Regions from separate parts of the Streptomyces sp. ISL-99 genome, predicted to be linked through region 1. Evidence: riboswitches for the same ligand, from Rfam matches in the RefSeq annotation. Region 1 holds a riboswitch; the other holds the start of a gene.
The links. A riboswitch is a leader RNA that binds a small molecule or an ion and turns the genes downstream of it on or off. The one in region 1 is predicted to bind S-adenosylmethionine.
Positions count from the first base shown of each region.

Region 2: it holds a riboswitch for S-adenosylmethionine, as region 1 does, so the genes downstream of both, J7E91_RS09805 (aminotransferase class V-fold PLP-dependent enzyme) here and thrC (threonine synthase) in region 1, are expected to answer to the same signal.

Region 1 covers NZ_JAGGPC010000012.1:288,645-299,532, reverse strand. The annotation lists gene J7E91_RS08380 (trehalose-6-phosphate synthase) at 1-1,343, opposite strand, end outside; gene J7E91_RS08375 (glucosyl-3-phosphoglycerate synthase) at 1,468-2,418, opposite strand; SAM riboswitch class I at 2,597-2,724, shown strand; gene thrC (threonine synthase) at 2,742-4,040, shown strand; gene J7E91_RS08365 (MoaD/ThiS family protein) at 4,037-4,312, shown strand; gene J7E91_RS08360 (cold-shock protein) at 4,764-4,967, shown strand; gene groL (chaperonin GroEL) at 5,261-6,883, shown strand; gene J7E91_RS08350 (S8 family peptidase) at 7,090-8,262, shown strand; gene J7E91_RS08345 (Uma2 family endonuclease) at 8,330-9,004, opposite strand; gene J7E91_RS08340 (hypothetical protein) at 9,061-9,984, opposite strand; gene J7E91_RS08335 (DUF397 domain-containing protein) at 10,220-10,498, opposite strand; gene J7E91_RS08330 (helix-turn-helix transcriptional regulator) at 10,482-10,888, opposite strand, start outside.
Region 2 covers NZ_JAGGPC010000015.1:93,128-104,015, reverse strand. The annotation lists gene J7E91_RS09825 (ATP-binding protein) at 1-309, shown strand, start outside; gene J7E91_RS09820 (response regulator transcription factor) at 306-971, shown strand; gene J7E91_RS09815 (SLC13 family permease) at 1,332-2,771, shown strand; gene J7E91_RS09810 (glycerate kinase) at 2,775-3,974, shown strand; gene J7E91_RS09805 (aminotransferase class V-fold PLP-dependent enzyme) at 3,935-5,296, opposite strand; SAM riboswitch class IV at 5,458-5,574, opposite strand; gene trpD (anthranilate phosphoribosyltransferase) at 5,675-6,739, opposite strand; gene J7E91_RS09795 (cytochrome bc complex cytochrome b subunit) at 6,864-8,489, opposite strand; gene J7E91_RS09790 (ubiquinol-cytochrome c reductase iron-sulfur subunit) at 8,486-9,538, opposite strand; partial or broken gene J7E91_RS09785 (cystathionine beta-lyase) at 9,535-9,675, opposite strand; gene J7E91_RS09780 (3-oxoacyl-[acyl-carrier-protein] synthase III C-terminal domain-containing protein) at 10,128-10,888, shown strand, end outside.

The DNA of each region.
Region 1 (10,888 bases):
GCCGCCGCGGCCAGCCGCTTCGAACGCTCCGCCCGCTCACCCGGCTCCATCACCAGCGCCGCGTGCAGCGCGTCCGCCGTCGCCATGACGTCGTACGGGTTGACCACGATCGCGTCGTCGCCCAGCTCCTCGTACGCCCCCGCCTCCCGCGAAAGCACCAGCGCGCACCCCGCGTCGGAGACGACCGGCACCTCCTTCGCCACGAGGTTCATGCCGTCCCTGATCGGGTTGACCAGCGCCACGTCAGCCATCCGGTACGCCGCCAGCGACCGCCCGAAGTCGTCGTCCAGCTCCATCAGCACCGGCTGCCAGTCGTCCGTCCCGTACTCCGCGTTGATCTCGTCGGCGAGCCGCCGCACGGCCGCCGTGTAGTCCCGGTACACCGCCAGGTCCTGCCGCGACGGATACGCGAAAGCGATGTGCACCACCCGCCCGCGCCACTCCGGCCGGTCCGTGAGCAGCTGCCGGTAGGCGAGCAGGCCGCGGACGATGTTCTTGGAGAGCTCCGTACGGTCCACCCGGACCACCGTCCGGCGTCCGGCCCCCACCCGCTCCCGCAGCCTGACCATCCACTCGTTGACGTCCTCCTGGTGCGCCCGCTCCCGCAGGAAGTCCGCGTCGGCGCCCAGCCCGTGCACCCCGAGCGCCGTGCCCTCCAGGGCGTCCGCGCCCAGCACATCCACCGCGCACGCCGCGAAGGCGTCCGCCCAGCGCCGCGTCAGGAACGCCACCCGGTCCGCGCCCAGCAGCCCCCGCAGGAGCTGGCGCGCGATGTCGTCGGGGAGGAGGCGGAAGTAGTCGACCGGCGCCCACGGGGTGTGCGTGAAGTGGCCGATCCGCAGGTCCGGGCGCAGCTCGCGCAGCATGCCGGGCACCAGGCACAGGTGGTAGTCCTGCACCAGCACCGCCGCGCCCGGGGCCGCCTCGGCCGCCAGCGCGTCGGCGAAGGCGCGGTTGTACGTCTCGTACGCCGCCCACTGCCGCCGGAACTCCGCGTCGAAGGCCGGCTCCAGCGGCGTCTGGTAGAGCATGTGGTGGACGAACCACAGCACGGAGTTCGCGATGCCGTTGTACGCGTCCGCGTGCACACCGGCGTCGATGTCGAGCATCCGTACGCCCGCCGTGCCCGTTCCGCGCCGTACCGCCTCCCGGTCGCCGTCCCCCAGCGCCGCGCACACCCACAGCGAGGCCGCCCCCTCGCCGGACTTCCCGATCGCCGAAAGGCCCGAGACGAGACCACCCCCGCCGCGCTTCGCGGCGAGCGTGCCGTCCTCACGGAGCGTGTACGAAACCGGGCCGCGATTGGAAGCGACAAGAACCTGTGCAGCGCGCTCGGAGACCATGTGGCGAACCTAGCCCGTCCGGGAAGCCCTCAAACGTGCGTACGGCTCACACCGGCCACGGCGACTCACACCGGCCACAGCGGCCCACCTCGGCCACGGCGCCCCACCCCGGCCGCACCGGTGCTCACGCGGCCCGCCGCGCCGCGTACTCGTCGATCTCGCACATCGGCGGCCGCTCCTCCGTGTCCACCGCGTGCGTCCGCGGCACGAACCCGATCCCGTCCTCGCCCCGCTCGAACTGCGTCAGCGCAGGCCGCACCAGCGGGCCGCGCGAAAGCCGCAGGTGAGCCGTGCGGTAGATGGTGGCGGCCATCCGCCCGAGCGCCTGCCCGTCCTGATGGCGGTGTTTGCGTACGCCGACGTCGACCTGGGCCAGTGCGTCGAGGCCCACCGTATGGAGCGAGTCGACGAGCAGGCCCAGCTCCACTCCGTAACCGACGGGGAAGGGCAGCCGCTCAAGGAGCGAGCGGCGTACCGCGTACTCGCCGCCCAGCGGCTGGACGAACCCGGCCAGCCGCGGCCAGTGCAGATTGAGCAGCGGGCGCGCCACCAGCTCCGTCACCCGGCCGCCCTGACCTGTGGCTTCGCCGAGGGGGCGGTCGTACATCGCCTTTACGAAATGCACGTCGGGTTCCGTCAGCAGCGGGCCGACGATGCCCGAGACGAACGAGGCGGAGAAGTCCTTCAGGTCCGAGTCGATGAAGCACACGATGTCACCGTGCGTGACGATGAGTGACCGCCACAGCACCTCGCCCTTGCCGGGCAGGGCCGGTATTCGCGGCAGTACGGCGTCCCGGTGGACGACCCGCGCCCCCGCGGCCGTCGCCATCTGGGCAGTGCGGTCCTTCGAGCCGGAGTCGACGACGACGAGCTCGTCGACGAGGGGCACGGCCTCCATCAGCTCGTGGCGTATCGCCGCGACGATGTCGCCGACCGTCTCCTCCTCGTCGAGGGCGGGCAGCACCACGCTGACGGTGAGGCCGCGCCGGGCCTTGGCCGCGACCAGCTGGTCCAGCGGCCGGTCGGCCGTGGACCAGGACCGCAGGTCCAGCCAGCGCTCCACCTCTTCCAGCACGTGCTTTCTCCCTCGTCCGGCGAGCCGTCGCACGACTCGTCATGTGATCCATCTCGCGGTGCGGACGACTGTCTCAACCGTCCGGGGGTTCGGTTACAGTCTTGAACAACGCGGACGACCCTTGCATCTCGGGGGGTGCCGCGGGACAAACGCGCCGGGCCCAGACCCGGCGCCATAGCGCTCATCCAGAGGGACAGAGGGAACGGCCCGTTGAAGTCCCGGCAACCATTCCGCCGACCGCGAGGTAACGGTGGGGACGGTGCCAATTCCGTCTCACGGCGAAACGCGCCGTGGGGAAGATGAGGAGAAAGGGCCTCGCCACCATGGCTGTGCAGTCTGTTGAAGCCGATGCAAGCACCACGAATTCCCTGCCCGTAGACCTGGGCCCCGCCACCGCGCTTTCCTGCCGCGAGTGCGGAGAACGATTCGAACTCGGCCCGATCTTCGCGTGTTCTTCCTGTTTCGGCCCTCTTGAGGTCGCTTACGAGCTGCCCCTCGGTGACGCCGAAGGTCTCCGCAAGCAGATCGAGGCCGGACCGGACAACATCTGGCGGTACGCGCCCCTGCTGCCCGTGCCCGCCGACGTGGCCACCAAGCCGAGCCTGAACCCGGGCTTCACCAAGCTCGTCAAGGCCGACAACCTGGCCCGCGAGCTGGGTGTCACCGGCGGCCTGTACGTCAAGGACGACTCCGGCAACCCGACGCACTCCTTCAAGGACCGTGTCGTCGCCATCGCCGTCGAGGCGGCCCGCGCGTTCGGCTTCACGACGCTCTCCTGCTCCTCCACCGGCAACCTCGCCGGCGCGGTCGGCGCCGCCGCCGCGCGGGCCGGTTTCCGCTCGTGCGTGTTCATCCCGCACGACCTGGAGCAGGGCAAGGTCGTCATGGCCTCGGTCTACGGCGGCGACCTGGTAGGCATCGAGGGCAACTACGACGACGTCAACCGCTTCTGCTCGGAGCTCATCGGCGACCCGCTGGGCGAGGGCTGGGGATTCGTCAACGTCAACCTGCGCCCGTACTACGGCGAGGGCTCCAAGACCCTGGCGTACGAGATCTGCGAGCAGCTCGGCTGGGAGATCCCGGACCAGCTCGTCATCCCGATCGCCTCGGGCTCGCAGCTCACGAAGATCGACAAGGGGCTGAAGGAGCTCATCGCGCTGGGCCTGGTCGAGGACAAGCCGTACAAGATCTTCGGCGCTCAGGCCGAGGGCTGCTCCCCGGTGTCGACGGCCTTCAAGGCCGGGCACGACGTCGTACGGCCGCAGAAGCCGAACACGATCGCCAAGTCGCTCGCGATCGGCAACCCGGCCGACGGCCCGTACGTCCTGGACATCGCCCGCCGCACGGGCGGCGCGGTCGAGGACGTCAACGACGAGCAGGTCGTGGAGTCGATCAAGCTGCTGGCCGAGACGGAGGGCATCTTCGCGGAGACCGCGGGCGGCGTGACCGTCGGCGTGACGAAGAAGCTCATCGAGGCCGGACTGCTCGACCCGGCCCTGACCACCGTCGTGCTCAACACGGGCGACGGCCTGAAGACCCTTGAGGCGGTGGCCCCGACCACGGGCCAGTCCGCCGTCATCCGCCCCAACCTGGACTCTTTCCGAGAGGCTGGCCTCGCATGAGTGTCAACGTCCGCATCCCCACCATTCTTCGTACGTACACGGACGGCAAGGCCGAGGTCGCGGCCGAGGGCGCGACCCTCGCCGAGGTCATCGCCGATCTGGAGAAGAACCACGCGGGCATCGCGGCCCGCGTCCTGGACGACCAGGGCAAGCTGCGCCGCTTCGTGAACGTGTACGTGAACGACGACGACGTGCGCTTCGAGCAGGGCCTGGAGACGGCCACGCCGGACGGTGCCGGCGTCTCGATCATCCCGGCCGTCGCCGGAGGCTGACCATTCGGCACAGTGCCGGAGGCTGATCTCCGCCGGTCGCCCTCGGCATTGCTTCCATTGCCCCCTCCGCCATGAAAGCGGAGGGGGCAATTCTGCATGGTTGAGCGCGGTACAGTTGGGAAGCCCCCCTCCGCTGCCTGTGCCCGGCGCATATGAGAATGCGACCCCGTGCGACAAGAAGCAGCCAAAGTGCCGGACCCAAATGCCGCCAATGCGCGCCTTGTCCGGCCCGACTTGCCCGGGAAACCTGAGAATTCTTCACATTCGCGTGCTCATCCATGCCCAGATTTCTCGTCGGATTGACCTGTTGCAGAGGGCAGTTGGGCGGATACATTCAGCCGCGGTCGACGCGTTCCGGCGCACGCCCTCTCCTGTCGGAGGGTGGAGGAGTCTGACCCAGGACCCGCGAAGTGCGGTCCTGTGCAAGGGCCAGAAATAGGGGAGTTAAGCCATGGCTCAGGGCACCGTCAAGTGGTTCAACGCGGAGAAGGGGTACGGCTTCATCGCGGTCGACGGTGGTGCGGATGTTTTCGTCCACTACAGCGCGATCCAGATGGACGGGTACCGCACCCTTGAAGAAGGTCAGCGAGTCGAATTCGAGATCTCGCAGGGCCAGAAGGGTCCGCAGGCGGACATGGTCAAGCTCGCCGTCTGATCTCGGCGCGATCGGCCACCGACGCACTCACACACGAAGGGCCTGTACCCCGCACCGGGTACAGGCCCTTCGTGCGTGTCCACATCTGAGGGGGACGCTTGCACTCGGAGGGGTCGAGTGCTAATCATTGGCGTTAGCACTGTTAGCACTCTCCCAGTGAGAGTGACAGAAGGACCGGGCCGGTGAGGCCCGCAGGCCTGGTGGGACAAGGAAAACCACCAGGCAGGCTGGCCGTCCGTCGCGGGCGCCACTCGGTCCGGAGAATCCACCCCAGTCCGGGAGGACCACTTCACATGGCCAAGATCATCGCGTTCGACGAGGAGGCACGGCGCGGTCTCGAGCGCGGGATGAACCAGCTCGCCGACGCCGTCAAGGTCACCCTCGGCCCCAAGGGCCGTAACGTCGTCCTCGAGAAGAAGTGGGGCGCCCCCACGATCACCAACGATGGTGTTTCCATCGCCAAGGAGATCGAGCTCGAGGACCCGTACGAGAAGATCGGCGCCGAGCTGGTCAAGGAAGTCGCGAAGAAGACCGACGACGTAGCCGGTGACGGCACGACGACCGCGACTGTCCTCGCCCAGGCTCTGGTCCGCGAGGGCCTGCGCAACGTCGCCGCCGGCGCCAACCCGATGGCCCTCAAGCGTGGCATCGAGAAGGCCGTCGAGGCCGTCTCCGCCGCTCTCCTTGAGCAGGCCAAGGACGTGGAGACCAAGGAGCAGATCGCTTCGACCGCCTCCATCTCCGCCGCCGACACCCAGATCGGCGAGCTCATCGCCGAGGCGATGGACAAGGTCGGCAAGGAAGGCGTCATCACCGTCGAGGAGTCGCAGACCTTCGGTCTGGAGCTTGAGCTCACCGAGGGCATGCGCTTCGACAAGGGCTACATCTCGGCGTACTTCGCCACCGACATGGAGCGTATGGAGGCGTCGCTCGACGACCCGTACATCCTGATCGTCAACTCCAAGATCTCCAACGTGAAGGACCTCCTTCCGCTGCTGGAGAAGGTCATGCAGTCGGGCAAGCCGCTGCTGATCATCGCGGAGGACGTCGAGGGCGAGGCGCTGTCCACGCTCGTCGTCAACAAGATCCGTGGCACCTTCAAGTCCGTCGCCGTCAAGGCTCCGGGCTTCGGTGACCGCCGCAAGGCCATGCTCGGCGACATCGCCATCCTCACCGGTGGCACCGTCATCTCCGAGGAGGTCGGCCTCAAGCTGGAGAACGCCGGTCTCGACCTGCTCGGCCGCGCCCGCAAGGTCGTCATCACCAAGGACGAGACGACGATCGTCGACGGTGCCGGTGAGAGCGACCAGGTCCAGGGTCGCGTCAACCAGATCCGTGCCGAGATCGAGAACTCCGACTCGGACTACGACCGCGAGAAGCTCCAGGAGCGCCTGGCGAAGCTGGCCGGCGGCGTGGCCGTCATCAAGGCCGGTGCCGCCACCGAGGTCGAGCTCAAGGAGCGCAAGCACCGCATCGAGGACGCGGTGCGCAACGCCAAGGCCGCTGTCGAGGAGGGCATCGTCGCCGGTGGTGGCGTGGCTCTGCTCCAGGCCACGGCCGTCTTCGAGAAGCTTGAGCTCTCGGGCGACGAGGCGACCGGCGCCAACGCCGTGCGTCTCGCGCTGGAGGCCCCGCTCAAGCAGATCGCCGTCAACGGTGGTCTCGAGGGTGGCGTCATCGTCGAGAAGGTGCGCAACCTGCCGATCGGCCACGGTCTGAACGCCGCGACCGGTGAGTACGTCGACATGATCGCAGAGGGCATCATCGACCCGGCGAAGGTCACGCGTTCCGCTCTGCAGAACGCCGCGTCCATCGCCGCGCTGTTCCTCACCACCGAGGCCGTCATCGCCGACAAGCCCGAGAAGGCCGGTGCCCCCGCGGGCGGCGGCATGCCGGGCGGTGACATGGACTTCTGATCCGTCGAGGATCAGTAGCTCCATCGCAGTACTGCTTGCTGTACCGCTGTACGCGACCGAGGGCGGCACTCCCATTGCGGGGGTGCCGCCCTCGGGCGTTGGCGTTCACCCGCTCCGGTGCAATTACTTAGAGTATTCAAACCACGCCAGCGAGTGATTGCGCGTGATCGTTTCTGCATGGTGCCATCGTGACCATGCCACAACCCATGAGGATCGCCCTCGCGGCCGCCGTTACGGCTGTCCTGGCGACCGTAGGCCCGTTGACCGCCTCAGCAGCGCCGTCCGCCTCGGCGGAGCGCTCCACTCCCGCGCCGTTGCGCCTCTCGGACCAACCCGTTCCCGGCCAGTACCTCGTGGCCATGAAACCGACGGCGGACGTTGCCAAAGCTGCGCGCCAGGTGGGCGCCACACCCCTGTTCAGCTTCAAGAAGGTGATGAACGGCTTCGCGGCCAAGCTCACGGACGCCCAACTGGCCACGGTCCGGGCGGACCCGAACGTGGCGGCCGTGGAGCAGGACGCCAAGGTCACCGCGTCCGCGCCCGCCGCGTCCTGGGGCCTGGACCGCATCGACCAGCGCAACCTGCCCCTCGACGGCCAGTTCACCACCAACGCGACCGGCGCCGGAGGGACGGCGTACATCCTCGACACCGGTATCGACTACAGCCACTCCGAGTACGCGGGGCGCGCCCGGTTCGGCTTCGACGCCTTCCCGGCCGAAGGGCGCTTCGGGCGGGACTGCCACGGGCACGGCAGCCACGTCGCGGGTACCGTCGGCGGCCGGACGTACGGAGTGGCGCCGCAGGCCGACCTCTACAGCGTCCGGGTCCTCAACTGTGAGGGCGCGGGCAGCAATGCCACGGTGATCGCCGGTCTCGAATGGGCGGCGTCGCACGCCGCGCTCACCCCCGCCAGGCCGGCCGTACTCAACGGATCGCTCGGCGGGGAGAGGTCGGCACTGGTGAACGCCGCCGCCACCGCCCTCTCGGACAGCGGTGTACTGCCGGTCGTCGCGGCGGGCAATGAGGCGAAGAACGCGTGCGGGGTCTCACCGGCGTCCGCACAACGAGTGGTCACGGTCGCCGCGTCCACCAGCTCCGACGCGCAGGCATCCTTCTCCAACTACGGCCGGTGCGTGGATCTCTTCGCGCCGGGCACCGCCATCGTCTCGGCCAGACTCGGCGGCGGCAGCGTCGCGATGAACGGCACCTCCATGGCCACTCCGCACGTGGCCGGGACCGCCCTGCTCTACAACACCACCCACCCGACGGCCACGTCGGCGCAGATCGCGGACTGGATCGATACCACCTCCACCAAGGACGTACTGTCGGGCGTCACCCCGGGCACGCCCAACAAGCTCCTGTTCACCGGCGGCATCTGACGGCCCCCCGCTGCGGCGACGCTCTGCCCTCCGCCCCCGGTTCGGGAGGCGGAGGGCAGGCGGCGTGCTAGTGGGCGAAGTCCTTGAGCCTTTCGGTGTCCAGCGTGATGCCGACGGGGTCGGGGAGCGGGACGGTGTCACCGTACGCATATGAGGGGTGTTCCTCGTACCTGCCGTGCTTCGGACGGCTGAACACGGTCAGGGTGTGGTTGTCGCGGTCGATGAGAAGGTAAACGGGGATGCCGTCGGTGGCGTAGGCGCCGCGCTTCTCGATGCGGTCGCGGCGGTGGGTGTCGGAGTCGTGGGACGTGATCTCGACGAGCATGAGGACGCCGTTGGGGTGCGCCCACTCCTCCTGGCCGGCGAAGTGCCCGATCGGTGCGAGGGCTCCGTCTGGGCGTGCCCGGCCTTTGCGGTAGGTATCGATCAACAGCCCCTGCTCGGGATAGAGGCCCAGGTCGGGGCGGTGCTGCATGCACTGCCGCATCAGCCACATGTAGATCTCTCCGTGATCGCCATCCGGCACGGGCTTGACCCTTAGCTTTCCGTTGATGAGTTCGAGCGTCACTGTCTCGGGCGCCCTGCGGGCAAGCTCCTCGAAGTCTTCGACGTCGATACGGCCGTGCTTGACCACCAGCCGTCCCCCGATGAATTCGAGCTTTACGTTCCTGGGTGCCTTGCGGGCGAGCTCGTCGAAGTCCTCGATGGACATCTCCGGGCGATCAGCAGTGCTGGGGGTCATGGCGTCGCCTCCTCCCCTACATCGTGCCCCGCTTCTGGCGTGGGTGGGCTGAACAGTCATGCGCGGGTCCCTTCGGGGCGGCGTGTCGCGGCCGCGGCTCGGATCTTGGCCGCGTGAGCGCGGACGTCGGCCTCGGGGAGGCCGTCGCGCGGCGGGAGCGGCGGCTCCGCGCGGCAGACCCGGCACAGGCCGCCGGACAGCGCCTCGGGCCGAGCGGGCGCCCGGCATTCGGTGCACTCCAGGACGCGGAGGGTGGGGGCGGGGCCCTGGGCGCCCAGGTCGGCGGGGTGCGATGCGCGTTCGGGTGGGAGCTTCGCCAGCCGGGTCCGGGCGATGGCGGCGGGACGGTGGACCTCGGCAGGCAGTCCGGCGGTCAGCGCGTGCCGCAGCTCGGCGTCGGTTGCGCCGCGCGTCAGCCAGTCGGTGGCGAGGGACTCAAGGGTGACGCAGTCGTCCGCCGAGAGGGACATCTGGGGCTTGGTACGGCCGACGGAGGCGAGGATCTCGTACGCGCGGGAACGCTGCTGGGGCTGCGGGCGGCTCGGCTGCCGGGCGGGCGTGGCGGTGGTGGTGCCGCTGCTGCCTTGGCCCTGGCCCTGGAAGGCGGCCCACCAGGCGTCGTCCCTGGCCGTACGGGAGAAGAACGTGCGGGTCACCCAGCGCCGGCTGCCGGTCGCCTCGTCGGTGACCGTCTCCCGGCCGAGGCGCAGGTGACCGGCTTCCGACAGGCGGCGAAGGGACGTGCGTACGGCGCACTGGCCGTAGTCCGGGAGGACCTTGGCCAGCATCTTCACGGAGATGTCCGAGCCGTCGGGCAGCCGGTCGATGTACGCCGCGATGGACGCCTCGCGGCGGGGTAGATGGGCGAAATCACTTTCGCGCCGGGGTAGTTGTTCGGGCGCGCTGCGCTTTCCGTAACCCGGATTGGCGAGGGGATGTGCGGGCGGGGAGGGGGCAGCATTAAGCTGGCTTGCAGCCAAGGGATCGCTCGATTCGATCTTGATGGTCAAGCCCTCGTCGGTGTTGTCCGCACCGGCGGGGGCTGTTCTGTTCGTTAATCGGGCACGCTAGACCGTCGCGACGTACTGTGGCAAGCCGGTCACGGAAAGTCATTCGCCGTGATGTGGGCGGGAGTTGGACGGGTGGTTGGGTAGTTCTCACCCGCCCAATCCACTGAAAAGGGCTCGGACTCCGAGGCTTGAGCCTCGGGCCGGATCAGGGGCCTGTGAGCTGCCCGTTCTTCACGCCGAGAAGGAACGCGGACCAGCTCTCGGCCCGGAGCTCAAGCTTCGGACCGGTGGGATTCTTGGAGTCCCGGACGGGGACGATGCCGGGGTGGCCGTCGGCGACTTCGAGGCAGTTGCCGCCGCTGCCGTCGCTGTGCGTGGACTTGCGCCAGGTTGCCACCTCCAGGCAGTTGCCGCCGTCGCCGCCGCTGTAGCTGGACTTGTGCCAGGTCGCGCCGCTCAGGTCGTACTCAGGGCTGGTCCTCATGGGCGTAATCCTCCGCCACCGATTCGATCAGAGCCATGGACGCTTCCGGTGACAATGCGCTGGCCCTGACCAGATCGTAAGCCAGTTCGTATCGGGCGACCGAAGCCGGATCGTCCAACAACTGGCCTGATCCCAGGCCCTCAAGGTAGGCGAGCGGTGGTGCGTCCGAGAAGGACATCAGCTTCAGGCCGCCGTCCATGGCGGCGTGCGCGCCCGCTTGGAACGGCAGTACCTGCACGATGATCCGGTAGTGGCGCGCGAGAGTCACCACGTGTCGCATTGCTTCCTTCATCACCGCAGCGCCGCCAACCTTTCGACGTAACACCGCCTCGTCCAGAACCACCCACAACAACGGCGTTGTTGGATCGTCGAGGAGGTGCGCGCGCTCCA
Region 2 (10,888 bases), on a different contig from region 1:
CAGCACACGGTGCCGGGGCAGCGGATACGCATCGGCTCGCGGACGTACGACACGCACGAGGGCGGCGGGATAGAGCTGTACGTCGCCGACAGCGGGCCGGGCGTACAGGAACAGGACACCGAAGTGATCTTCGAACGCTTCCGTCGCGGGACGGCGCGGCGCGGGGCGCGCGGGACCGGGGCGGGGCTGGGCCTGTCCATCGTCAAGGCGATAGCCGAGGGTCACAGGGGCCGTGTCGAGCTGCGCCCCACAGAGGGTGGCGGAGCGACTTTCGCACTCGTACTCGCACGCGTACTGGAGGACCAGTGAGCCGGATACTCATCGTCGAGGACGAGGAGCGCATCGCCTCCTTCGTGGAGAAGGGCCTGCGCTCGAACGGCTTCACCACGACGGTCGCCTCCGACGGCGAGACAGCGTACGACTATGCCTGCACCGGCGGCTTCGACCTCGTCGTCCTGGACATCGGGCTGCCGGGCAAGGACGGCTTCACGGTGCTGCGGGAGATGCGCGAGGCGCGGGTGACCGTGCCGGTGATCGTCCTGACGGCGCGGGATTCGGTACGGGACACGGTGGCCGGGCTCGAAGGCGGCGCGGACGACTGGATGACGAAACCCTTCCGCTTCGAGGAGCTGCTGGCGCGGGTGCGGCTGCGGCTGCGTACGGCGGCGCGGGCGCCGGAGGTGACGGTGCTCAGGAGTGGGGAGCTGACGCTGGACCTGCGGACGCGCAGGGCGCGTTCGGGCGAGCGGACGGTGGATCTGACGGCGCGTGAGTTCGTGCTGCTGGAACTGTTCCTGCGCCACCCGGACCAGGTCCTGTCGCGCGAGCAGATCCTGTCCCACGTGTGGGGGTACGACTTCGACCCCGGCTCGAACATCGTGGACGTGTACGTGCGGGCGCTGCGCAAGAAGCTGGGCCCGGAGCGAGTCGAAACGGTACGCGGCATGGGCTACCGCCTCCCGACGACCTGACCGCTGCGCGGAGCCTGTTCCCCACCCCGCCCCTTCCAGAACTGGGGCGCTGCCCCAGCCCCCGCTCCTCAAGCGCCGGAGGGGCTGAGAGCTGCCGCGTTGCGGCAACGTCCAGCTCCCCGGCGTCGGGACGCCGTCGGGCGGAGGATTGCCGCTGCGCGGCAATTCCAGCCCGTCCGGCGTTTGAGGACACGCCCGAAGGGCGTCCGGGGGCCTGAGGGCTTGCCCCCAGTTCGGGAAGGGGCGGGGTGGGGAAAGGCCCCGCGCAGCGGCCGACCGGCCACCCGCCGCCGAGGCAGGTGAAGTTCCCTTCATCCACGGCTCATTGGAGGCTCACCCCCGCCTTCGAGACTTCGAAGCGTGACCCTGACCCCGCTCAAGCCGTGGCAGTACGCCGCCCTCTGCACCGCACTCGCGACATGTGCCCTGCTCGCCCTCCCCAGCACCGCCCCCGCCGCCCTGCCCGGCGACGCCCGCCTCACCCTCGCCGTCTTCGTCCTCGCCACGGCCGCCTGGATCGCCACCCCCGTGGACCACACCTACATCGCCCTCGGCGCCGGACTCGCCCTCACCGCCACCGGCGTCATCAGCAGCGAGACGCTGTTCGGGACGCTGGGCGACGAGACCGTCTGGCTGCTGATCTGCGCGTTCGTGCTCGCGGCGGCGGTAGCCAGAACCGGCCTCGCGGGCCGGGCGGCCGCGTTCCTGGTCAGCGGAGCCCGTACCGTACGTCAGCTCACGCACCTCACCACCGCGGCCCTGGTCGTCACCGCCTTCGCCGTCCCCGCCACCTCCGGCCGCGCGGCCCTCGCCCTGCCCGTCTTCCTCGCCCTCGCCAAGGTCCTCGCAGACCGCCGCCGCCTGGTGGTCATGCTGGCGCTTCTCTTCCCGACCGTCATCCTGCTGTCCGCCTTCGCGACACTCATCGGCGCCGGCGCGCACCTGATCACCGTCTCCGTGCTCTGGGAGGCGACCGGCGAACGCATCGGTTTCACCCAGTGGCTGCTGCTCGGACTTCCGCTCGCCGCCGTTTCCTCCCATCTGGCGGCGGAGGCCGTGCTGTTGACGACGACGCGGCGCGAGGACCGCTCAGGCCCGGTACGTATCACCGCCGAGCAGATCCAGGAGCACAGCGGGCAGCCGGTGACCGGCCCGCTCGGTCCCGCCGAGACCCGGTGCGCGGCGCTGCTCGCCGCGGTGGTCGTGCTGTGGTGCAGCGAGCCGCTGCACCAGGTGCCGCCCGCCGTCGTCGCGCTCATCGGCGCGGTCGTCGCGTCCTCCCCCGCGCTCGGCACCGTGCGCCTCAAGGAAGCACTCCACACCGTGTCCTGGTCTCTGCTGCTCTTCATGGCGGCCACGATGGCGATGGGCGTCGCCCTCGCCGATTCGGGCGCGGCCCGCTGGCTGGTGTCCGGGCTGCCGGTGAGTGTGCCGCCGTGGGCTTTTCTGGCCGTCGTGATCGCGGTCAGTACGGCCGCCCACCTCGTCCTCCAGTCCCGTTCGGCCCGCTCCAGCGTGCTGGTGCCCCTGGTGGTCGCCGCCGCGGTGGGCTCCGGCGTCAACCCGGTCGCCGCCGCCCTCGCCTCGACCGCCGCGGCCGGCTTCTGCCACACCCTGCCCGCGTCCGCGAAGCCCGTGACGCTCTTCTCCGACCTCCCGGCCGGCATCCCGACGTACACCTCACGCGATCTCCTGCGGCTCTCGGCGGTGCTGGCCCCGCTGACGGCGGCCGTGGTGCTGCTGTTCGCCCTCCTGGTCTGGCCGCTGTTCGGCGTCCCCGTCCTCACCGAAGGAAGTTGAGCCATGCCGCTCGCCCTCAACCGTTTCGCCGTCGCGCCCAGCGGCTTCAAGGAGTCGCTGTCCGCGCAGGCCGCCGCCGAGGCCATCGCCGCCGGAATACGCCGTGTCGTCCCCGGCGCCGACATCGACCTGATCCCCCTCGTCGACGGCGGTGAAGGCACCGCCCGCGCGCTCGCCACCGCCACCGGCGGCCGCCTCGTGCCACTGTCCGCGACCGGCCCCGTCGGCGAGCCCATCGGCACCCACTTCGCGCTGCTCGGCGACGGCGGCGCGGTCGTCGAGATGGCGGCCGTGGCCGGTCTGTCCCTGGTCCCCCGCTCCCTGCGCGACCCGGGCGCGACCACGACGTACGGCGTCGGTGAACTGATCGGCGCCGCCCTCGATCGGGGCGTACGCCGCATCCTCGTCGGCTGCGGCGACTCGGGTACGTCCGACGGGGGCGCCGGGGCGCTCCAGGCCCTCGGCGCCCGCCTGCTGGACGCGGAGGGACGCGAACTACCGCACGGCGGGCGGGCGTTGACGCGGCTCCACGCCATCGACGCGACCGGCCTCGACCCGCGCCTGAAGGACGCCGACCTCCTGGTCGCCTGTAATCCGTACAATATCCTGTGCGGTCCGCGCGGCGTCGCCCGCGTCTTCGGCCCGCAGAAGGGCGCGACCCCGGCGCAGGTGGAGCAGCTCGCCGCCGCCCTCGACCAGTGGGCGTACGTCCTGGAACGCACCGCCCTCGCGCCCACTGGCACCGACCTGCGCTTCGGCCCGGGCACCGGCGCATCCGGCGGCCTGGGGGCCGGGCTCGCCGCGCTCGGCGCCCGGCTGCTCCCCCGCTTCGACGTTCTCCTGGACCACATCGGCCTGGACGCCCGCCTCGCCCGCGCGGACCTGGTCGTCACCGCCGAGGGCGCCCTGGACCACCAGACTCCGCGCGGCAAGATCCCGGCCGAAGTGGCCCGCCGCGCCAAGCTGTCCGGCCGGCCGGTGCTCGCGCTGGCGGGCACGATCGGGGAGGGCGCGCACGAGGTGCGGGCGGCGGGTGTGGACGCGTACAGCTCGATCCTGCCCGCGCCGATGTCACTGTCCGAAGCGCTCGGCCGCGGCGGCGAGTTCCTCACCGACGCGACCGAGCGGGCACTGCGGATGGTGCTGCTGGGGGCTCAGGCCGGTCAGACCGCCGGGACGCAGCGGCCTTCCTCGGTACGGTAGTTCCACTTCGCGCCGTCCTTGACGAGCTCTTTGACGGCGCCGATGAAGCGGTCCACGTGCTCGTCGGGTGTACCGGCGCCGAAGCTCACGCGGATCGCGTTCAAGGAACGCTCGCCCGGCTCGGCCTCCGGCGCGCCGCACTCGCCCGGGTCCTGCGGGTCGCTGCCGAGCAGCGTGCGGACCAGCGGGTGGGCGCAGAACAGGCCGTCCCGTACGCCGATTCCGTACTCGGCGGAGAGCGCGGCCGCGAAGTGCGAGCTGTTCCAGCCGTCGACGACGAAGGAGATGACGCCGACGCGCGGGGCGTCGTCCCCGAAGAGTGAGAGGACGCGGACCGCGTCGACCTCGGAAAGGCCCTCCAGGACCTTCGTCACGAGCTGCTGCTCGCGCTCGACCAGGGAGTCGAAGCCGGCCTCGGTGAGCGCCTTGCAGGCGGAGGCGATCGCGTACACGCCGATGACGTTCGGCGAACCGGCCTCGTGGCGGGCGGCCGTGGTGTGCCACTCGACGTCCACGCCGCCGTCGGCGCGGCGGGCGACCTTGCGCGAGGCGCCGCCGCCCGCGAGGTACGGCTCGGCGCTCTGCAGCCAGTCGGCGCGGCCCGCGAGCACGCCGGAGCCGAACGGCGCGTACAGCTTGTGCCCGGAGAAGGCGACCCAGTCGACGTCCAGCGCGGCGATGTCCAGCGGGTGGTGCGGGGCGAGCTGAGCGGCGTCGAGCACGATCCGCGCGCCGTGGGCGTGGGCGGCGGCGGCGAGTTCCTTCACCGGCCACAGCTCACCGGTGACGTTCGACGCGCCGGTGACGCAGACGAGCGCCGGGCCGTAGGGATCGCGGGCGGCCAGCGCGCGCTCCAGGGTCTCGACGGCCTGGGCCGGAGTGCGGGGCGCGTTCAGGAAGTTGACCTTCGCGTTGCGCCAGGGCAGCAGCGAGGCGTGGTGCTCGGTCTCGAAGACGAACACCTGGCAGTCGGCGGGCAGGGCCGCGGCCAGCAGGTTGAGCGAGTCGGTCGTGGACCGGGTGAAGACGACCTGGTCGCTCTCGCGGCAGCCGAGGAACTCGGCGACCGTGGCGCGGCTGTTCTCGAAGAGGTCCGTCGACAGCTGCGAGAGGTACCCGGCGCCGCGGTGCACGCTGCCGTAGTACGGGGCGTACGCCGCCACGTCGTCCCACACACGCTGGAGGGCCGGGGCGCTGGCCGCGTAGTCGAGGGCGGCGTAGGTGACCTCGCCACCGGTCACGAGCGGCACGAGGACATCGCTCCCCAGAACGGGCAGAGGCGAACAAACCGCCTGGTCGGCGGCAGCGGTGGAAACAGACATGGCGAACTCCCGAAACAGGCAGGCGAATTCCCCGCGCCGGCGGATGCGCGACAGCGCTGGAGGGGAAAAGAAAGAGGGTGTGCGAAGAAGGGGCTACGGCCCTATCGCATTCGCTTGCTCACAAGAGGCTCCCTGAGAACCAGGACCCCAAGGCTTCGAGGGGTCCGCGCTTGCCGTGGACCTTTCTGTCCACGACCTGGTCTTCACCCGGGGCACCCCGCCACGGACGGAGGGTTGCCGGACAGCAAGCCGGGGCCAAAACGCTGTCACTCATGACCTGCCAAGCATCTTGCCACACGATCAAGACGACGCAAGGCGTAGTCCAGTCTCTGAGATCAAAGGAGCTGGACTACGCCTCGCGTCACACCACACCCGCGCTCAGCTGTTGCTGGCCGCCACCCAGCGCTCCAGCGCCGCCCGCGCCGCCCCCGAGTCGATCGACTCGGCGGCCCTGGCGATCCCCGCCGCGAGCTGCTCGTTCAGGGACGCGTCGGTCGGGTCGAGCGCGACCAGCGCCGCCGCCGTGTTGAGCAGCACCGCGTCCCGCACGGGGCCGGTCTCCCCGGCCAGGAGCCGCCGGGCGACATCCGCGTTGTACGACGCGTCCGCGCCGCGCAGCGCCTCGACGGGCACGATCTCCAGGCCCACGTCGCGCGGGTCGAAGGCCTGCTCCGTGACCGCTCCGTCCCGTACGGTCCACACCCGCGAGGTGGCCGTCGTCGTCAGCTCGTCGAGGCCGTCGTCGCCGCGGAAGACCAGGGCCGAGCTCCCCCGTTCGGCGAGCACGCCCGCCACGATGGGGGCCATCCGGGCGTCGGCGACACCGACGGCCTGCGCCTTCACCCGCGCCGGGTTCGTCAGCGGTCCGAGGATGTTGAACGTCGTCTGCGCGCCCAGCTCCTTGCGTGCCTTCGCGGCGTACCGCAGGGCGGGGTGGAACTTCACCGCGAAGCAGAAGGTGATGCCCGCTTCCTCCGCCACCTCGGCGACACGCCGCGGCGTCAACTCCAGGTTGACGCCGAGCTTCTCCAGGACGTCGGAGGCGCCGCTCGCGGACGAGGCGGCCCGGTTGCCGTGCTTGACGACCTTGGCGCCGGTGCCCGCGACGACGATCGCCGACATGGTGGAAATGTTGACGGTCTTGGCCAGGTCGCCGCCCGTACCGACGATGTCGACGGTACGGCCCGGCACCTCGATGGTGTTGGCGTGCGCGTACATCGAGCGCACCAGGCCGGTGACCTCGTCGACCGTCTCGCCCTTGGCGCGCAGCGCGACCGCGAAGCCGGCGATCTGGGCGTCGGTCGCCTCGCCGCTCATGATGCGGTCCATGGCCCAGGCCGTGTCGTCGGCGGAGAGGTCCTCGCCGCGCAGCAGGGCGTTCAGGACACCCGGCCAGGAGCCGGCCGCCACGCTGTCGCCGCCGACCGGGGTCACAACGTTCATGGTCCGCTCCAGGGTCCACAGCCAGTAAGGATGGCTCCTACCCTATCCAGCCGGGCGGACAGCGAAGAGCCCCGTCCGGCGAATGGGCGGGGCTCCTGCTGTGGCGACCTTGTCAGGCCGGAGATCAGTGGTGGCCGTGGCCGCTGGTGATCTCCTTGTACTCGTCGGCGGTCGGCTTGGGGATCTGGTTCCCCTCGCCGTAGTAGCCCTTGCTCAGCTTGGCCCTGAGCTTCTGGCCGCGCGTCACCTTGCGCTCGACACCGTTCTCGTCGACCGACGGGCCGATCTCGGCCGGCGCGTACTGCTCGTGTGCCGTGAGGCTGTGCAGCTGCTGCTGGCTGAGCGGCTCGTGGACCTCGACGAACTCACCGTGCGGCAGGCGCTTGATGATGCCGGACTCGCGTCCGTGCAGCACCTTGTCCTTGTCGCGGCGCTGAAGCCCGAGGCAGATCCGCCTGGTGATGATGAACGCCAGAACCGGTCCCACGAAGTAGGAGATCCGGACGAACCAGGTGATCGAGTTGATCGACAGGTGGAAGTGCGTGGCGAAGATGTCGTTGCCACCACCGAGCAGCATGATCACGTAACCGGTGATCCAGGCGACGCCCAGCGCGGTCCGGGTCGGCGCGTTGCGCGGCCGGTCCAGGATGTGGTGCTCGCGCTTGTCGCCGGTGACCCACGACTCGATGAACGGGTAGACCGCCAGCGCGACGAGCACCAGGCCGAAGAGCACCAGCGGGATGAACACGCCCAGGGCGAGCGTGTGGCCCCAGAAGTTGATCTCCCAGCCCGGCATCACACGGACCAGTCCCTCGGCGAAGCCCATGTACCAGTCGGGCTGTGCGCCGGTGGACACCTGGTCCGGACGGTACGGGCCGAGCGCCCAGACCGGGTTGATCGTGAACAGACCCGAGATGGCCGCGATGACACCGAAGACCAGGAAGAAGAAGCCTCCGGCCTTGGCCATGTAGACCGGCAGCAGCGGCATGCCGACGACGTTCTTGTTCGTACGGCCGGGGCCCGCGAACTGCGTGTGCTTGTGGTAGAAGACCAGGATCAGGTGGGCCACCACGAGGCCGAGCATGATGCCCGGCAGCAGCAGGATGTGGATGGAGTAGAACCGGGCCACCATGTCGTGGCCGGGGAACTCCCCGCCGAACAGGAAGAACGAGATGTACGTGCCGACGACGGGCGTCGCCAGGATCGCGCCCTGCGTGAAGCGGACACCGGTGCCGGAGAGCAGGTCGTCCGGGAGCGAGTAGCCGGTGAAACCGGTGAACATGCCCAGGACGAACAGCAGGAAGCCGAACAGCCAGTTGATCTCACGCGGCTTGCGGAACGCGCCCGTGAAGAACACGCGCATCATGTGCACGAACATCGCCGCGAGGAAGATCAGCGCGGCCCAGTGGTGGATCTGCCGGATGAGCAGACCGCCACGGACGTCGAAGCTGATCTCCAGGGTCGACGCGTAGGCCTCCGTCATCCGGATGCCCTGCATCGGCACGTACGAGCCGTGGTACACGATCTCGTTCATGCTCGGGTGGAAGAACAGCGTCAGGTACACACCCGTGAGGATGATGATGATGAAGCTGTAGAGCGCGATCTCACCGAGCATGAAGGACCAGTGGTCCGGGAAGATCTTGCGCATGTTGGCCTTGGCGAGGCTGTAGATGCCCAGCCGGCCGTCCGCCCAGTCGGCTACCCGCTCACCCGCGGGTGCCTTGCGCTTTTCGTCGGTCACGGTGCTCATCCGCGCTCCCAGAAACTAGGACCGACGGGCTCTTCGAAGTCGCTGAGCGCCTCGAGGAATCCTTCGTCATTCACACCGATCCGCAGCTGCGGGAGGGCGTGACCGGCCGGGCCGAAGATGACGCGGGCACCGTCGGAGAGGTCGAAGGTGGACTGGTGGCACGGGCAGAGCACGTGATGCGTCTGCTGCTCGTACAGGCTGATCGGGCATCCGACGTGGGTGCAGATCTTCGAGAACGCCACGATGCCCTCGTGGGACCAGTCGAGTTCGCGCTTGTCCTTGATGTCCTGCGGCTGGAGCCGGACGATCATCAGAGCGGCCTTGGCGATCTCGTTGTTGAACTCGTGGTTGTCCTCTTCCAGGCCTTCCGGCTTGGCGAAGGTCAGCGAACCGACCGCGACGTCCTCGGGACGCAGCGGCTCGTTCGTGTTCATGTTGATGAGCTGCTTGCCCTTGCCCCACAGCGTGTGGCGCAGCTTGTCCTCGGGCAGCGGGCCCAGGTCGCGCAGCAGGACCACACCGGAGAGCGGCACCATGGCCAGCGCGCCGAACATCGTGGTGCGGATCAGCTTGCGGCGCCCGATCGCGGACTCCTCGGCGCCGGCCTTGAAGTCGGCCATGACCTTGGCCTTGACCTCGGGCTCGGCCGAGATGGCGTGCCGGTCGTCGGCGACCTCCACGTCGGACATCAGGGTGCGGGCCCAGTGGACCGCGCCCGCGCCGATGCAGAAGAGCGCGAGACCGAGGGTCACGCCCAGCGAGAGGTTCAGCGCACTGACGTGGCCGAGCGGCCAGACGTACACGATCTTCTCGACGGGGAACGCCACGAACGAGGCGATGAAGCCGATCGTGGACAGCATCGACAGCGTGAACAGCAGGGCGACCGTGCGCTCGGAGCGCTTGGCGGCCCGCTCGTCGATGTCCTGGATACGCGGCTTGTGGGGCGGCAGCCCCGGGTCCGCGAACGGGTCTTCCGCCACGGCTACCGCGCCGTGCGCGGTGTCCTGCTCGCTCGGCAGGTTCTTCTCTGGAATCTGTTGGCTACTCATGACTTCTTGGCCTTTACGGTCCAAGCGGCAACCCAGACGGCGACCGCGACCAGGGCGCCCAGACCGAAGATCCATCCCAGCAGGCCTTCGGAGACCGGACCGAGAACGCCCGGCTCACGGCCGCCGGGGCTTCTCGTTCTCGTCAACGTACTACATCAGCTTCTGCCCCTGATTGGGCAACTATGCCAGTTACGTGCGCTTTCACCTGATTAGCGGAGTCATTTACCGACTCGCCCCGGGGGCGGCTCCCCCCTTGCCGGGGAACTCAGGGCGCGCGGACCGGCATGTTTGTTCGCGACGCGACCTTGAAGAAGACGCAGGCCGAACCGGCACCGGCCGCCTGCCCTCGACCCCACCCCCTGAGCGCGCGTCACACCGGCGAGACCCAGCCAAACAGGAGATCGAACGTTACCATCTAGTTACTTATACGACATCGATGCGTTATCTTCGTGATCATAAGGTGATCTTGCTTCTCGCGGTGCATTGGAGACATTTTCTACAGATCCAAAAAACGTCCGCTCCACATCTGCCGCACATAGCATCATCACGAAAACGGGGAAAATTCGTGTCACGAACTCGCATTGTCGACGTGGTCAATTTCATGCCGGAGCGGGTGGTTCGCAACAGCGAAGCGCAGGCCGAGAACAGCGATCTCAGTGATCATGCGTTCTTCGCCGGCGTGCACGAGCGCCGCTTCGCCTGGCCTGGCTACACATCAGCCCAACTGGGCACCGCCGCCCTGAAGAAGCTCTTTGAGCGAAACAGCGTGCGGGCGGCCGATGTAGATCTCATCATCTGCGCCTCGCAGTTGAACGACGCATTCTCTCCCGGCGTGGGGACGGCCATCCAACACGCGGTCGGCGCCACCTCGGCAGCCGTGCTGCAAGTGGACAACGGCTGTTGCTCCTGGATTTCCTCCGTCAACACGGCAAAGGCGTTCATCGACTCGGGTCATTACCGCACGATTGCGGTGGTGACTGTCACTAATTTTGTGTCGCGACTGGATGAATTCCAGAAGAGCCCGGAATCCCGAGTCCTCGGTGACGGCGCATCCGCCACACTGCTCACCGTCGGGGAAGAGCCCACCATTCTCTCCATACACGAGCAGGCCTTTGGCGAAAACTGGGGAGCGCTCCGGGTCGAGCCCAACTCCGTTGACGGCATGCAGATCCCGTACTGGGCGGACGGTTCGGGCGCGCTCACCGTGAAGTTCGACCAGAACATGCTGGCCCGCCTCTATGCCGTGACCATGGAGCAGCTTCCCCGCGCGGTCGACGTCGCACTGGAAAAGGCAGGCGTGGACAACAAGGACGTCGCCTACCTCATCACGCACCAGCCGAACGACAAATA